DNA from 3 places in the Variovorax multivorans genome. Region 1 is predicted to be linked to each of the others. Evidence: predicted binding sites of a transcription regulator. Region 1 holds the regulator's gene; each other region holds the start of a gene.
The links. The regulator sigma-54, encoded in region 1, starts transcription at its own class of promoters, with help from an activator protein. The targets are predictions, from matches to a motif close to TGGCANGNAANCTGCTTT.
Positions count from the first base shown of each region.

Region 2: a site for sigma-54 is predicted at 2,397-2,414, ahead of ACSFCA_RS08060 (pilin). Genes of this name have one in related genera too.
Region 3: a site for sigma-54 is predicted at 3,313-3,330, ahead of ACSFCA_RS29305 (isopenicillin N synthase family dioxygenase). Genes of this name have one in related genera too.

Region 1 covers NZ_JBPJZL010000015.1:37,595-42,876, forward strand. Annotated here, with positions in the region: gene ACSFCA_RS29965 (phospholipase D family protein) at 1-805, opposite strand, end outside; gene rpoN (RNA polymerase factor sigma-54) at 816-2,417, opposite strand; gene lptB (LPS export ABC transporter ATP-binding protein) at 2,435-3,229, opposite strand; gene lptA (lipopolysaccharide transport periplasmic protein LptA) at 3,226-3,939, opposite strand; gene ACSFCA_RS29985 (thiol:disulfide interchange protein DsbA/DsbL) at 4,095-4,742, opposite strand; gene ACSFCA_RS29990 (SPOR domain-containing protein) at 4,885-5,282, opposite strand, start outside.
Region 2 covers NZ_JBPJZL010000003.1:218,595-223,876, reverse strand. Annotated here, with positions in the region: gene ACSFCA_RS08080 (type IV pilin protein) at 1-375, opposite strand, end outside; gene ACSFCA_RS08075 (hypothetical protein) at 556-786, opposite strand; gene ACSFCA_RS08070 (hypothetical protein) at 934-1,443, shown strand; gene ACSFCA_RS08065 (hypothetical protein) at 1,569-1,796, shown strand; gene ACSFCA_RS08060 (pilin) at 1,852-2,337, opposite strand; gene ACSFCA_RS08055 (ATP-binding protein) at 2,562-4,763, opposite strand; gene ACSFCA_RS08050 (response regulator) at 4,986-5,282, shown strand, end outside.
Region 3 covers NZ_JBPJZL010000014.1:74,911-80,192, forward strand. Annotated here, with positions in the region: gene ACSFCA_RS29290 (ABC transporter ATP-binding protein) at 1-406, opposite strand, end outside; gene ACSFCA_RS29295 (BMP family ABC transporter substrate-binding protein) at 411-1,517, opposite strand; gene ACSFCA_RS29300 (VOC family protein) at 1,584-1,970, opposite strand; gene ACSFCA_RS29305 (isopenicillin N synthase family dioxygenase) at 2,279-3,280, opposite strand; gene rutR (HTH-type transcriptional regulator RutR) at 3,487-4,194, shown strand; gene rutF (NADH-dependent FMN reductase RutF) at 4,325-4,882, opposite strand; gene ACSFCA_RS29320 (malonic semialdehyde reductase) at 4,895-5,282, opposite strand, start outside.

The DNA.
Region 1 (5,282 bases):
GTGGCGTGGTGTCGGGGCCGGTGGCGACGTCGAAGCGCTTCTGCAGTTCCTCGCGCGACAGGTCGCTGGCCACCACCGACTGGACCGGCCGCACGTAGATGCTGTTCCAGTACTGGTCGAACAGGCTGCCCAGCCGCGGGATCAGCGCGCCGGTGACGAAGGTGTCGAGGTCGAGGAAGTTCTCGCCCGCGGTGCGCCTGAAGTACTGGTTGCCGATGTTTCGCCCGCCCGCCACCGCCATCGCGCCGTCGGCAATGAACAGCTTGTTGTGCATGCGGCGGTTGACGCGGCTGAAGTCGAAGAGCGAGGCGCTGAAGCGCTTCAGCAGGCTGCCGCGCCCGGCCGGGAACGGGTTGAACAGCCGCAGCTCCACGTTGGGCGTGGCGGCGAGGCCGAGCAGCAGCTCGTCCTCGCCGGAGGTGTAGAGGTCGTCCATCAACAGCCGCACGCGCACGCCGCGCAGTGCGGCATCGCGCAGGGTGCGCATCAGGTAGCGGCCGGTCTCGTCGTTCTCGATCTGGTAGTACTGCACGTCGAGCGTGCGCTGCGCGCGGCGGGCCAGCTGGATGCGGGTATCGAAGGCGAAGTCGCCGCCGGGCATCAGGCGAAAGCCGCTCAGGTCGGGGTCGGGCTGCGAGGCCAGCGCGATCTTTCCGAGAGCGGTGTCGGCCGACACGGTCATGGCCTTGGTGGGCGGGCGCGGTGCCTCGTCGGGCAATGTGGCGCAGCCTGCGAACAGCAAGACCGCCGCCATGACGAAAACCCAATGCCCACAACGCGACAGCGACAGCAGGCGACGGGTCATCGGCGTCTTTCTACAGGGCCTTGCGAAGGTTGGCGGGCGCAATGCGCAGCGCCTCGCGGTACTTGGCCACGGTGCGACGCGCGCACTCGATGCCCTGCTCTTTCAGCATCTCGGAGATCTGGCTGTCCGACAGCGGCTTCTTGATGCTCTCCGAGCTGACGAACTGCTTGATCAGCGCGCGCACCGCGGTGCTCGATGCATTGCCGCCGGTCTCGGTGCCCAGCGCCGAGCCGAAGAAGTACTTGAGCTCGACCGTGCCGAAGGGCGTGGCCATGTACTTGGCGGTGGTCACGCGCGAGATGGTCGATTCGTGCAGGCCCAGCTCGTCGGCGATCTCGCGCAGCACCAGCGGACGCATCGCAAGCTCGCCGTGCACGAAGTAGCTCTTCTGCCGCTCGACGATCGCGTTGCTCACGCGCAGGATGGTGTCGAAGCGCTGCTGGATGTTCTTGATGAACCAGCGCGCTTCCTGCAGCCGCTGCGACAGCGCCTGGCTGCCTTCGCCCTTGTGCGACTTGAGTGCGCCGGCGTAGATGTCGTGCACGCGCAGGCGCGGCATCACCTCGGGGTTCAGCATAACGCGGAACTTCACGTTGGTGCCGCGGCCCGTCTTGGTGACTATGACGTCGGGAATGACGATGTTGCGCTCGACGTCGACGAAGCGCCGGCCCGGCTTGGGCTCGAGCCGCGCAATGATCTGCAGCGCCGAGCGCACCAGTTCCTCGTTGCTGCGGGTGAGCGTGGCCAGGCGCTTGAAGTCGCGGCGCGCGAGCAGCTCCATTGGCTGCTTGCAGATGGCAATGGCGATCTTGCGGACCAGCTCTTCTTCGTCGGTCTCGTCCTCGCGGGCCAGGGCGCGCAGCTGGATGCCCAGGCATTCGCCGAGGTCGCGCGCGCCGACGCCGGCCGGCTCCAGGCTCTGCAGCAGGCCGAGCGCCACCTGAAAGTGATGCACGAGGTCGTCGAACTGGTCGTTGTCGTCGCCGGCCAGGCCCGAGGCCAGTGCGGGCAGCGAGTCTTCGAGGTAGCCGTCGTCGTTGAGCGATTCGATGAGAAAGCGCAGCGCGGCGCTGTCGTTTTCGTTCAGCCGCAGGCTCAGCGCCTGGCGGTGCAGGAAGGACTGCAGCGATTCCTGGCTGCGCGCGAGTTCGGTGGCGTCGGCGCGTTCGTCATCACCCAGGTTGTTCTGGCGCGCGGGCGCGTCGCTGCCCCATTCGCTGTCGTCGGGCGCCATGTCGACGGTGCCGTCGCCTTCCCAGTCGGGCTCGCGCTCGGTGATTTCGGCGGCGGGGCCGTCGGTGTCGGCCGTGGTGGTGGTGCTTGTTTCGGTGGAAGCAGTGGACGCGCTGGCGGCGGGGGAAGCGAAGTCGCTCTCGCCGTCGCCGCTATCGCCGCCGTCGTCGCGCGGCACCGGGGCATCGGCCGTGTCGAGCCCGAATTCCTCGCGCGCCGCTTCTTCAGCCGTGCGCTCGAGGAACGGGTTCTCGTCGAGCATCTGCTCCACCTCCTGGCTCAGTTCGAGCGTGGAGAGTTGAAGCAGCCTGATCGACTGCTGCAGCTGTGGCGTCAACGCCAGATGCTGCGAAACGCGAAGGGATAGCCCTTGCTTCATGGGAACCGCCCCCGCCCTTACATGCGGAAGTGTTCGCCCAAGTACACCCTGCGTACCTCGGCGTTGTCGACGATCTCCGAGGGTGTGCCTTGTGCCAGCACATGCCCGTCGCTGATGATGAAAGCGTGATCGCAGATGCCCAGCGTTTCACGCACGTTGTGGTCGGTGATGAGCACGCCGATGCCGCGCTCCTTCAGGAAACTGATGATCCGCTGGATTTCGATCACGGCGATCGGGTCGATGCCGGCGAAGGGCTCGTCCAGCAGGATGAAGCGCGGCTGCGTGGCCAGCGCACGCGCAATTTCGACGCGGCGGCGCTCGCCGCCCGACAGCGCGAGCGCGGGCGAATCGCGCAGGTGGTCGACGCGCAGGTCGGCCAGCAGTTCGGCCAGGCGCTCGTCCATGTGCTGCTTCGACAGCGGCGCCATCTTGCCGTTCTCGTCGGGCTCGCTCTGGAGCTCGAGCACGGCGCGCACGTTTTCCTCGACCGTGAGCTTGCGGAAGATCGAGGCTTCCTGCGGCAGGTAGCTCAGGCCCATGCGGGCGCGGCGGTGAATGGGCATGTGGGCGATGGGCTCGCCGTCGATGCTGATGTCGCCCGCGTCGGCGCGCACCAGCCCCACGATCATGTAGAACGAGGTGGTCTTGCCCGCGCCGTTCGGCCCGAGCAGCCCGACGACTTCGCCCTTCTGCACGTCGAGCGAGACGTCTTTCACGACCGTGCGGCTGCCATAGCTCTTCTTCAGGCCGCGCGCGATCAGGCGGCTGCCCGGTGCGCCGTTGGCGTCCTGCGTTCCAGCGGTTTCGATCACTTGCGGGTTTCTCCCTGGTCACTGAGCGTGGTGCTCGGGCGCAGGCCCTTGCCGGGTGCGGGCGTGGGCGCCGGCGGCGCCGCCTTCGCACCGGCCGGGGCCGAGGCACCGGCCGCCGGTGCGGTGGCGGCCTTGGGGGTCAGGATGGTCTTGACGCGCCCGCCCGGGGTGGACGCGTTGACGGCGGTGTTCGGCGGCACGGTGGAACCGTTGACCGTGTAGGTGTCGTTGCTCTGGTCGTAGACGATCAGCGCGCCCTGGCTTTCGTCGTTCGGCGTGGCGCCGAGCAGGCGGCGCATGGTGGCGTTGCGGATGAACTTGACGTTGTCGGCACGGCTGTCGTACTCGATGACTTCCGATTCGCCCTCGATCCACTCGTCGGGCGCGTTGCGCTTCTGCTTGTAGTAGGCCCGCTTGCCCGGAGCCGCCGTGACCACGCCGTACTGGTAGCCCTCGGGGTCCTGGCGTACATCCATGCGTGCGCCACGGATGATGATCGTGCCCTTCGTAACGAGCACGTTACCGGTGAACACGCTGGTCTGCTTCAGGTCGTCGTAACGCATCGAGTCCGACTCGATGTTCATCGGCTTGGTGCGGTCGGCGGTTTCGGCCAGTGCGCCCGAGGCAAGGCCGGCCAGCAACAGCGCGCCGACAGCCAGGCGGCCGATGCGACGGAAGAAGGGAGTGGTGGGGTGAGAGTGCAATGTCATAGAGGCACGAAACTTGCTCGGCATTGTATGCGGCTGATTGCGTCAGCCCCGCACGCACAGATGAAAAAGCCCGCCGATGCGGGCTTGACTTTCTTCCTGGATTCCTCTCAGGAACACCGCGGAACCGGCTCCGCCGGTCCGCGATCTTGGGGGGGTCAGCCCTTCTTTGCTTCGCCGATCAAGTAGTTCACGACCTGAAGCACTTTGGTCATGTTGCCGGCGGTTTCGCCGTCCACATACCAGCGGCCGGCCACGGCCATTGCCGGCACGCCAGCCACCTTGTAGGCGTCGGTCATTTGCGAGGCGCGCTTGGCCTTGCTGGCCACGCCGAACGAGGTGAAGACTTCCTTGAACTTGGCGCCGTCCAGGCCGTTCGCGGCGGCCCAGGCAATGATGTTGGCGTCGCCGTTCACGTTCTGGCGCTGCGCGTGGATCGCGTTGAACACCTTCGGCTGATATTCGTCGACCTTGCCCATGGCCTCGAGCGCGTAGTACAGGCGCTGCTTGGCTTCGACGTCGTTGCCCACGAAAGGCACAGGGATGCGGCGGAAGGCGACTTCCTTGGGCACGGTCTTGATCCAGGCTTCCAGCGCCGGCTCGAAGTCGTTGCAATGCGGGCAGTTGTACGAGAAAAACTCGACCACCTCGATCTTGCCGGCGGGCGCGTCGACCGGCACGCGCTTGTCGAGCACCAGGTACTCGGTGCCGGCCTTGGGCGCGCGCGCCTGGGCGTGGGCCGGGTTGGCGGCCAGGGACAGCAGCCCGAGCGAAGTGGCGGCCAGCGAAAAGTCACGACGTTTCATTGAAAGAGCTCTCCAGTTGTTACGGCAGACTGAGCCGGCGCGCGGCGGGGAGTTCCCCCGTGTCCAGCGCGCCCGAGGCAGTGGATGGTGGCGGCAAACGCCGCGCGGCGAAGCTTAGGGGCTATTTGCGTCGGCTGCCGGGTCAGCGCTGCACGCGAACCAGCGCCGAATCCATGCCGCCGCCGTCGAGCCGCTCCTTGAGGCGGTCGGCGTCGTCCTTCTTGTTGAAGGGGCCGGCGCGCACGCGGTAGACGGTGCGGCCCGCCTGCTCGCGCTCGGTGACCTTGGCCTCGACGCCCATCAGCGACAGCTTGGCGCGCTGCGCCTCGGCATCGTCGGTGGTGCGGAAGGCGCCGGCCTGCACGAAGTACATGAACGGATCGGGGCCCGAACTGCTGCTGCCGGCATTGCTGTTGCTGCTGGGTGCGGCCGACGCTGTGGTCGTGCTGCCGGAGCTGGAGCCACCGCCCGAGCGCGCCCGGGCCAGGTCGCCCAGCGGATCGTTCGACGGCGGCAGTGCGTTGGCTTCGGCCGGTACCG
Region 2 (5,282 bases), on a different contig from region 1:
GTCGATGGTGTAGACGAAGCCAGCCATGGCAGACGTGCCGGTGGCGGTGATGGTGTAGCTCGTGGACGAACTGGGCGAGCAGGTGAGCGTGAAGTACTTCAGGTTGGTATTCGAGATGCTCACGCCGCATGCACTGGTGGAGCCGGTGGCGTAGTAGCTCTTGGCATCCTGGAACCACTGCTCCATCTTTGCGTTGCTGGCGGAGAGATTGGAGGTCGCCTCCGGAATGCGGCCGCGCCGCACGTAGTCCGTGTAGGAGGGCAGGGCGAGGGACGCCAGGATCGCCACGATCGCCACGGTGACCATCACCTCGATCAAGGTGAAGCCGAGCACTCGCGCACGGAGCTCTTGAGGCTTCTTCTGCAGCCGCGTCATGGTGGTTCTTCTCCTCGTGTAACCGGAAGCAATCAGAAACTTCCTGGACGCCGAGTCGAACATGCAATTTGGGAGAAAGCTGGCTGATGCGTTGGGGTTTGTGTGCGCGTGGGCGCAGTGAATCCGACGTTTCTCCGACTTTGTTGTCGAGCATCGCTGCTGCATCGGATCGACCGATGTTCAGGAGAAGTGATCGATGAAAAAGAAGATGTTGCCGTCCCTCGGGATGGCGTGTCTGGTGGGCTGTTCGGCCGCGGCGTGGGCTGCATCGACGACCACGGAAAGCAGCAGCGCAAGCACCAGCAGCACTGGCGGCAACTCGGCCGTTGATGCTGCATTGAAGACCTGCGCGGCCAGCGTGGCCAAGGATTCGAACGGCGGCCCCGACGAGACCGCGATGACCGCGTGCATGACCAAGGCGGGCTTCACCAAGCCCGCGCAGGACGGCGGCAGGCCACCAGCACCCCCTGGCAGTGCACCCCGGAAATGACGGTACGGCAGCGGTTACCTCGCAGCAACCGACGCCGGCAGGCGACTGAGAGCGAGACGTTGCCGCATGTGTACGACGGCCTCGCACCCGAGGGTGGCCCGGAGCTGAGGTCGGATGCCATCAGCCTCGAGGCCGCCATCGCGATGACCGGCATCAGCAAGCGCACGCTGTGGCGTCGCGTGTCCGACGGCACCATCGCCAAGCACAAGGAAGACGCGCGGGGACGGGCGATGCTCGCCTTTGCGCAGATCGCCGGTCTGATCAAGCTCGAGCTGTCCGATGAAGACCTGCACATGATCGTGAAGGCCGACAGCGGCGATGCGAACGCGCAAGCCGATGTTGGCGAGATGTTCTTCGTCGCGGGCCGCTTCGATGCGGCCGTCTACTGGCTCGATCTGGCGGCCGCGCAAGGTAATGCCGACGCCATGCAGTGGCTCGGCAACTGCCATGCATCGGGCCTGGGCGTGCCGAAGGACGACAGCCTCGCGATCATGTGGATCGCCAAGGCGGCTTCGCTGGGGCATCCGGTGGCCTGCCAGCAGATTCAGGGCATGAGGGCGGGATGCGGCGAGCCGTAGGCGTCCGGTTGTCTGCGTGGATTGTTTGCCCTGCACTCGTGCTCACAGTACTGGCAGCTTGCGTAGGCTCACGTAGGCCTGGTGATGAGCCGGCCGATTTCGGTGCGGATGTCGCGGTGCGCAGCATGATCGTCGCGCAGCAGAAATGCAATGCGGCGGGAGTGCCGGATCTCTACGAGTGTGCTGAAGCGCCGCCTTCGTCAACAGGTGAGCGACTGGCGGCTCGCGCGGCGCTCGATATGTATCAGCTCTTTCAGCGAGGCTGTCTCGATACCACGGGTGCGGGGCAGTGCGAGGCGCTGGTGGAGGCCGCATACCGCAAGGCCAGCGCGCAACAGATCTCGTCGCCCTGACGCAGACGCAAAAAAAGCCGCCATAAGGCGGCTTGCGTTAAGCGATGCGGCTGAATCAGGTGCCGTTAGGGCAGCCCGCCGGTGCGTACTTCGAGTCAGCTGTAGTTGCGCAGGTCCAGCTGCCCGCGGTGCTTCGAGTCCAGGTGATCGTGTAGGGCGTCGCTTTCAGCGTTGCAGCCGCACTGCCGGCGAATGTGGCTGAAATGGTGCCGCTAGTAGTCAGCGCGACAGTATTGGTGGTCGTGCTAAGTGCCGTGCCAGCAGTCGAAGCCAGGGGGGATGTATAGCTCAAGATGTTGGAGCTGGTAGCGCCGAGGTCGCAAGCGGCCGCATCAGTCTTTCCATTGTTCAGGCAATCTTCATACGCCGTCTTCAGGGCGCCGGTTTCGCCCATGGCGCGAGCCACTTGCGACTTGGCGATGTAGGTCTGGTACTGCGGAATCGCAATAGCAGCCAGAATGCCGATGATCGCCACGACGATCATCAACTCGATGAGGGTGAAACCCTTTTGCACGTTGCGTGCGAAGGAACGATGGTTCATTGTGAAACTCCTGCAGTTGAGAAAGTGCGCCCGGAAAAACTCACCGGGACGAACTTCTTTCTGCAGTCCGCATGCCACCCGTCTTGCGGTGGTTCATGCGTGTTTTGACAGGTGTTTCAGGAGGTAAAGGCGCGGACCTGTTCGTGCCGCTTCGTCATGACGCGCGGCGGCGCGTGCCATGGCATCTGAAGGGTGGTGTCATCGCGCGTGTGCGCGGGCTTTGCTCAGTGCGCCGCAGACGCCAGCCGTTGCGCCTCGAGCGCCAGAGGCACGCGAACCTGCGCAACAAGCCCATGCGAGCCAGACCTCAGCACCACGTCGCCGCCATGCGCGCGCGCGATGGAGCGGCACACGGCAAGGCCAAGTCCGCTACCCGCAGCACGCGAGGACCGCGCCTGTGCCGTCCGATAGAACGGCTTGAACACCTGCTCGATTTCGTTTGTGGGCAGCCCCGGCCCACGGTCGCCGATCTCGACCACTGCGTCGTGCCCATCGGTGAACAGCCGCACGCGTGCCAGGTGCCCGTACTTGACGGCGTTCTCGATCAGGTTGTCGAGCACGCGGCGCATGCCGATCGGGTCGACCTCCACCTGCGCGCTCTCGACGCGTCGCAGCTGCACGTTCTTGCCGACGAACACGGCCTGCTCGACCACGTCCTCGACAAGGCTCGAGAGGTCCATGCGTTCGCGCGCGCTCACCACCGAGGCATCGCGGATGAAGCTGAGCACGGAGCCGATCATCAACTCCATCTCCTGGACGTCTTCGAGCATGCCGGCGCGCACGTCGTCGGGCACGTCCTCGATGCGAAAGCGCAGCCGCGTGAGGGGCGTGCGCAGGTCGTGGCTGATGGCGCCGATCATCACCGTGCGGTCGTCTACGAAGCTGCGCAGCCGCGCCTGCATGCGGTTGAAGGCCTGTGCTGCGCGGCCGATTTCGGCGGGGCCCTCCAGTGCCAGCACCGGCGCCGCAGGGTCGCGGCCCAGTTGGTCGGCCGCGCGCGCGAAGCCGGCAATCGGCCGCACCAGCCGGCGAGAGAACAGCCAGCCCGCAGGGGCGACGATTGCGGCAGCGATCAGGAACCACAGCAGCACGCGGCGCTGCCACGCGTTCGGAAAAGACTCGGGCACCGGCTGCACCACCACCCAGCTGCCTTCGGGCGTGTAGACCGCGGCGATGAAGTCGCCTTCGACGAATGGCGCGGGCGCGAGCCCGAAGAGGCCGCGCGCGGCGGGGCGTTCGTTGTCAGTGGTGGCGATGGGTGTCGTGATCGTCGTGTCGGTGTCTCTGGACGCGTGGGGCGGTTCGACAGGGGCGACGACGCGCGGCGGTGCAGTCGCGGTCACAGGTGGCGTACTGGCCGAAGACGGCCGCGTGGCGGGCTCGGCGCGCGGCGATTGCGCGGTAGGGGGGGCAACGGGTGCCTCGGCCCTGGCAGGGGCCTCGCGGCGTGGTGGGCTTTCGATGACCGGCGGCAAGGCTCGCATGGAGGGCCCTGACTGTATTGAGGGGGCTCCGGGCTGGCCTTGGGCGGGGCCCGATGGCGGCGCTGCGGACGAGAGGCCCGGTGGAGGGGCGGCACCGGTTGCGCCCGGCGCAGTCATTGAGCCTGGTGCAGTCGCCGAGTCCGGCGCGGTCGTCGTGCTCGGTGTCGCCGACCCGGGCGATGGCGGTGTGCCGGCGGGGCCTGCACCGCTACCGGGGGAAGCCGTTGCCGTGCTGCCCGGAGGGTTTCCGGCCGCGGGCGTGGGCGTGGATGGACCGCCCGACGCGTCCGGCGTAGTGGCCGGCGCATTGCCCGTCGCGGGATTCGTTGTCACGCTGCCGGGTGGTGGTGACGGCGGAGAAGTGCCCATCTGGTTTCCCCTCGGGCCTCCCATTCCACCCGGAAATCCCATGCCTCCAGGCCCACCGGGTCCTCCCGGTCCGCCGCCGCCTCCGCCGCCCCCCGGCCCACCTCTCGCCTGGACCCGCAGAAAGCCCGCTCCAGCAAAGGTGTTGGCGATGCGGCGCGGCACTGGCTGCGCTGCGTCATGCCCGTCTTCCGTTGCCGCGACAGGGCCCGTGGTGCCCGCGAACGGCAGCGGCGTGAAGAAGTACAGCCGCACCTCGGCCTCGTCGCGCGTCAGCAGTTGCGCCAGGTCGCGCCGCGAGCGTTCGGAGGTCAGCCAGCCTTGCCCCTTGGGTTGGGGCGCGTTCGCATGCAGCGTGCGCTGCAGCAGGTTCGCGTTGCGGCCTTCGGCGCTTCGGCCAGACAGCACGCGCGCAATGTCGCCCATCTCCCATTGGCGCTGTGGTTGCGGCGGGAGAAGCACGGTCAGCGCCAGTGTCACGACTTGCGCCACCACCAGCCCGCCCAGCAGCAGGCCCATGATTTGCCACGCGAGCGGCGGGCCCGACCAGCGGCGCGCGGTACCTTGGGAGTTCATGGGTTGATGCTGGCACGGACGGGAAGCGATGTCACGCCACCGTGGCTCGATCTTTGCGTTCCCATCTTTTTTCTCCCAGCTGTCAGCGCGAATGCGCGAGGCCAGGGCATGCGCAAACGTTCGAGCGTACGAGTCTGTGAAGCGGATGTTGCAGCCAGATTTCAGCGCATTGCAAATTATTTCAAGGCTCGCGGGGCTTCGGGCGGGGGCCGCGCCCGGCCTATGATCCGCTACCCGATCCGCCGTAACGTGAACCTGTCTACCCGAATCCTCATCGTCGACGACGACGCCGGCATCCGCAGCCTGGTGGCGTCCTTCCTGGAGAAGCACGGCTTCCATGTCGATGCGGCTGGCCATCCCGCGGAAATGCGCGAGCGGCTCGCGCAGGCCGACTACGCGCTGATCGTGCTCGACGTGATGATGCCCGGCGAAGACGGCCTGAGCGCGCTGCGCGAGCTGCAGCGCATCGGCGGGCCGCCCGTCATCATGCTGTCGGCCGTGGGCACCGACATCGACCGC
Region 3 (5,282 bases), on a different contig from region 1:
TGTCAAAGCCCAGCTCCGAGGCCTTGTTGCGAATGTCGCGCTCGATCTCGCGCAGCCGTTCGCCATGGCTTTGAAATTCGGCTGGTGGCGGCGCGGTGAGCAAAATGTTCTGCGCCACCGTGAAAGGCCGCACCAGCTTGAAATGCTGGTGAACCATGCCGATACGGTGCTTCGCTGCGTCGCGTGGCCCCGCGAAGCGCACCGCGTTGTCGTCCACCAGCAGTTGTCCGGCCTCGGGCGCATAGAGCCCGGCCGCGATGTTCATCAGCGAAGACTTGCCCGCGCCGTTCTCGCCCAGCAGCGCATGCACCTCGCCCCAGCGCGCGGCAAAGTGAGCGTCGGTCAACGCCGCGAAGCCGTCGAAGGACTTGCGGATACCGGTGAGTTCTAGCGCGTTGTTGGGCATGAAATTACTTCTGCGTGACCACGCCCTTGACGAACCAATCCATCTTCCACAGGTCGGCATCGGACAGTACCGCGCCCTTGGCCACGCGCTCCTTGCCGTCGCGGTCGGCGAGCGGGCCGGCGTAGACCTGCTTGCCCTTCATGATCGCGTCGCGCTCGGCGGTGATGACCGCGGCCTTGTCCTTGGGCACGGCGGGGCCGAAGCCTGCGATGTCGGTGCCGCCGTCCTTCATTTCGATGAAGGCGCCGTACTGCGCGGGCTTCCAGTTGCCGGCCATCACCTTCTTCAGCTCAGGCGTCAGGAAGCGGTCCCACACCCACACCGACGAGCACAGCGTGGCCTTGGGCGCGAACTGGCGCAGGTCGCGGTGGTGGCCGGTGCCGTACACGCCGCGCTCCTGCGCGACGATCTGCGGCGTGGGGCTGTCGACGTGCTGGCCGATCACGTCGGCGCCCTGGTCGATGAGCGCGGCGGCAGCGGCGCGTTCTTTCACCGGGTCGTTCCAGGCGCCGGTGTAGATCACGTTCACCGTGGCGTTCGGGTTCATCTTCTGCGCACCGAGCGCGAAGGCGTTGATGGTCCAGTTCACCACGCCGAAGGGGTTGGCCGCGACGAAGCCGAGCTTGCCCGTCTTGGAGGCCGCGCCGGCGGCCATGCCGCAGAGGTATTGGCTTTCGTAGGTGCGGCCGTAGAACGATTCGAGGTTGCTGCCGTTGGTGGTGCCCGAGCCGTTGAGGAAGGCAACATCGGGGTACTTGGCGGCCAGGTCCTTGAAGCTGTCGGAATAACCAAAGGCGGTGCCAATCACGATGTTGGCGCCGCGCTGGATGAACTTCTCCGCAGCGGGCTTGATGGCCGATGCGTCTTCGGGCACGTTCTCGACGAACTGGATCTTCTGGCCGATTTCCTTTTCGATCTTCACGCGGGCCTCGTCGAAGGCCTGCGTCCAGCCGCCGTCATTTTTCGGGCCGAAGTAGAGCATTGCGATCTTCGGCTTGTCCTTCAGCGTGAAGCCGTCGGCGGCCGCGGCGGGCAGCGTGGTGAAGAAGGCGCCGCTGGCCGCGACGGTCATCGCGAGGCCCAGGCCGGGAGTGAGGGTGCGCAACTGCATGGGACTACCTTTGGTGAGAGGCTTTGAAGAAAGGGAGGACGAAAAAAAGAACGAGCGCAGCGCGCGTCACATCATGAAATTGATGCGGAACACATTGCCCTCGGGATCGAGCAGCACCGACTGGTACCAGTTGTAGTAGGTGACGTACGGCGGCTTGACGAGCGTGGCGCCGGCTTCGAGCGCGACAGGCACCATGCTGTCGACGTCGGCCTGGCTGTCGACGTCGATGTTCAGCAGGAACTTGACGCCGCGCGTGTCTGAAAACTCGCTCAGGTGCAGCAGCTCGTAGGCATCGAGTGCGTTGAAGCCCAGGCTCGACTTGCCGGTATCCAGGCCTCGGAAGATCGGCGAGCGGATTGCTTCGATCTCGGGGAAGCCGAATACGCGCTGGTAGAAGCCGCTGAGTGCGACCACGTCTTTTGCGAAGACGTTGACGTAGGAGAGGTGGGCCATGTTTAGTTGCTCATTGCGCGGTTGTTGGTGTTCTTGTTCGGGGTGCGTGCGAATGACACCGGGTACTCCCCTCCGCGAATGTCCCCCGGCCTTCGGCCTCCTCCTTTATTTCGCTGCGGGGAGCACCCGATGCCATTCGCACATGGGCGCAGCCGTTGTGCTGGCCGATCAACCAGTGCTCTGAACGATCACGCCGATGGGGTGCCTTGCGCAGCGAAATAAAGGAGGAGGCCGCAGGCCGGGGGACATTCGCGGAGCAAGGTACCCCGTCGGCGTGATCGCGCCCCGAAGAACAGCAAGCCGTCATCTCAAGCCATCGCCTTCGTGCCACCAAAGGTCGTCTGCTTGACGAACTTTGAAGTCAGATGGTCACCCGAGGAAATCGGTGCGTACTTCGCCGTCTCGCCCGGTGCAAGGCAGCTAGCCAAGCACTCGACCATCGCGTCGTAATTCGGCTGGTGAAAGAACACCAGCGATTGCCGACGATTGGTGCTCGCAATCTCGAAGGGCGGGTTGATCACGCGGTGCAGCGTGGACACCCACTGGTCGTTGGTCCACTGCATCATGAGGTCGGCGATGTTGACCACCAGGCCGCCTTCGACCTGCGGCACATCGACCCACTGGCCGGCCTTGTTGAACACCTGCAGGCCCTTGTCATCGGGCAGCACGATGGTGAGGCTGCCGTAGTCGCTGTGCGCGCCCGCGCGCAACTGGCCGGGCAACGGCTGCTCGCGCTGCGGTGGATAGCTCAGCACGCGGAACATGCTGATGTGCTTGTCGATCTTGTCGTCGAAGAAGGTCTCGGGCAACGACAGGCCGAGCGCGAAGACACGCATCAGCGAGCGCGAGAGATCGCTCATCGCCTCGAAGTAGCCCTCGTAGGCTTCGCGGAAGCCCTCGATGGGCGGCCAGCTGTTGGGCTCGAAATGCGGGCCGGCGGCGGGGCCGCGGTGGTAGTCGTCTTGCGGCACGTTCGACGGGCCGATGGAGAACGATTCCTTCAGGTCGCCAGGGGCCGCTTCTTCGAGGCTGTACGAGAGCCCTTCCTCGCCTACCGCGCTGTAGCCGCGCACCGCGTCTTCGCGTGGACGATCGACTTTGCGCTTTTCGCCCAGCGGCATGTCGAAGAACTTTCGCGAGAGCGACGACACGCGCGAGATCAGCCCGGGCGCAATGCCATGGTTCGTGATGACGAGAAAGCCGATGCTGCGGCAGGCCTCGTCGACCTTCTTCGCGACCTCGGCCTTGCCTTCGGCGGTGCCCGCGAAGTAGGGCGCTAGATCGATGATGGGTACGGACAGCAGGGTCATGGCAGGTTCCTCATGCTTGGCATGCCTTTCGCCATGCAACGTCTGTGCCAGTTGGACCAAATGGACAAAACGCATCCGTCGCGTCAGCATGGTGCGCAACGACGCGCTGCCAAGGCTGCTGCGGCGCAAGGCGATGCATCACGGCCTTACAGTGGTGCGCTGTGCTGTCTGCCGATTCACTAACGAACGAACAAGAGCGAGGGAAGATGCCGAAGACCAAAGCGCTGGCCGCCAGTGCCAGCAAAGAGAAGAGCCCGGCGCGCAAGCGCGCGAAACCCGCGGTGCGCAGTGCGTCCGCGGTGAGCCGCCGGCTGCGCCAGATCGAGGACAAGCGCAGCGCGATCCTCGGTGCGGCGCTGGGGCTGTTCTCCCGCTTCGGCCTGCATGGCACGTCGATCGACCAGGTGGCGGCACGTGCCGATGTATCGAAGAGCAACCTGCTCTATTACTTCGCGAACAAGGAAGAGCTCTACGTCAACGTGCTGCGCGATCTGCTCGCGCTGTGGCTCGAGCCACTGCGCGGCTTCAGTGCCGAGCAGGACCCGGGCGAGGCCATCGGCGACTACATCCGCCGCAAGCTGGTGGTTTCGCGTGACAGGCCCGATGCGTCACGGCTCTTCTGCCTGGAAATGATCCAGGGCGCGCCGCTGCTGCGCGACGAGCTCGACCGTGAACTGCGCACGCTGGTGGAGAAAAAATCGGAGGTGATTCGCGCGTGGGTCGAAGCGGGCAAGCTGGCGCCTGTCGATCCGCATCACCTGATCTTCGCGCTGTGGGCGGTGACGCAGCACTACGCGGATTTCGGGGTGCAGGTGCAGGCGCTGTCGGGGCACACGCTGGACGATGAAGCGTTCTTCGAGAAGACCGTCGAGAACGTGCAGCGCATCTTTCTTCAAGGCATCACGCCGCGCTGAGTCTTGCTCCCTCTCCCCTCGGGGGGAGGGCTGGGGTGAGGGCTGCGGCATCGAAGCCAATGTTGCCTTTGCAAGCGCCGCTGCCCCCTCACCCTGACCCTCTCCCCGAGGGGAGAGGGGATAGGACGGGTCAGTGCTGCGGCGGCGCCGCGATCTCGTGATAGCGCCGGTCGAAGTAGATCAAGCCCTGCGTCGCGCCACCGATGGCAATGGCCACCGCTTCGCAGAACAGCACGTCGTGCGTGCCCGCGCTCGTGGCATGCACCACGCGGCAGTCGAAGGACACGGCTGCATCGTCGAGCATCGGCGAGCCGGTAGTCTTGCGGCTCCAGTTGCCGGCGGCGAAGCGCTCGTCCATCGGCGTCTTGCCACCGAACAATGCCGAGAGCGACTGGTGTCCCGCGGCCAGCACGTTCACGCACAGCACGCCGTTGGTCTTGAACGCCGGGTACACCGAGGCCGAGCGGTTCAGGCACACCAGCAGCGTTGGCGGCTCGTCGGTCACGCTGCACACGGCCGATGCCGTGAAGCCGGCGCGACCCGCGGGGCCGTCGGTGGTGATGATGTTCACCGCCGCGCCCAGCCGGGCCATCGCATTACGGTAGTCGGCCTTCTCCAGGCTCGGCAGCAGGCCGGCGGGGTTCGATGACGATGAAGCAGCGTGGGAGGCCATGGCATTCAGCAGCATGTGGTGAGTCCTTCAGGCCAGCACGCAGGCCTCGTCGAAGGGTAGCCGCGGCAGGCGGCCGAACACCTTCGACGCATCGCCGTGGCCCAGGTTGATGAGGAAGTTGACGGTCCAGTCGGTGCCTTCGAAGAAGGCCGCGTCGACCTTCGCCTTGTCGAAGCCCGACATCGGGCCTGCATCGAGGCCGACCGCGCGTGCTGCGAGCAGCAGATAGCCCGCCTGCAGGCTGGCATTGCGAAAGGCGGTCTCGTGCGCGGCCTCGGGGCTGCCGGTGAACCAGCTGCGCGCATCGGCATGCGGGAACAGCGTGGGCAGCTTGTCGTAGAACTTGCGGTCCCACGCCGCGATGACCGTGACCGGCGCGGCCATGGTCTTGTCGAGGTTGCCCTTGGAGAGCGAG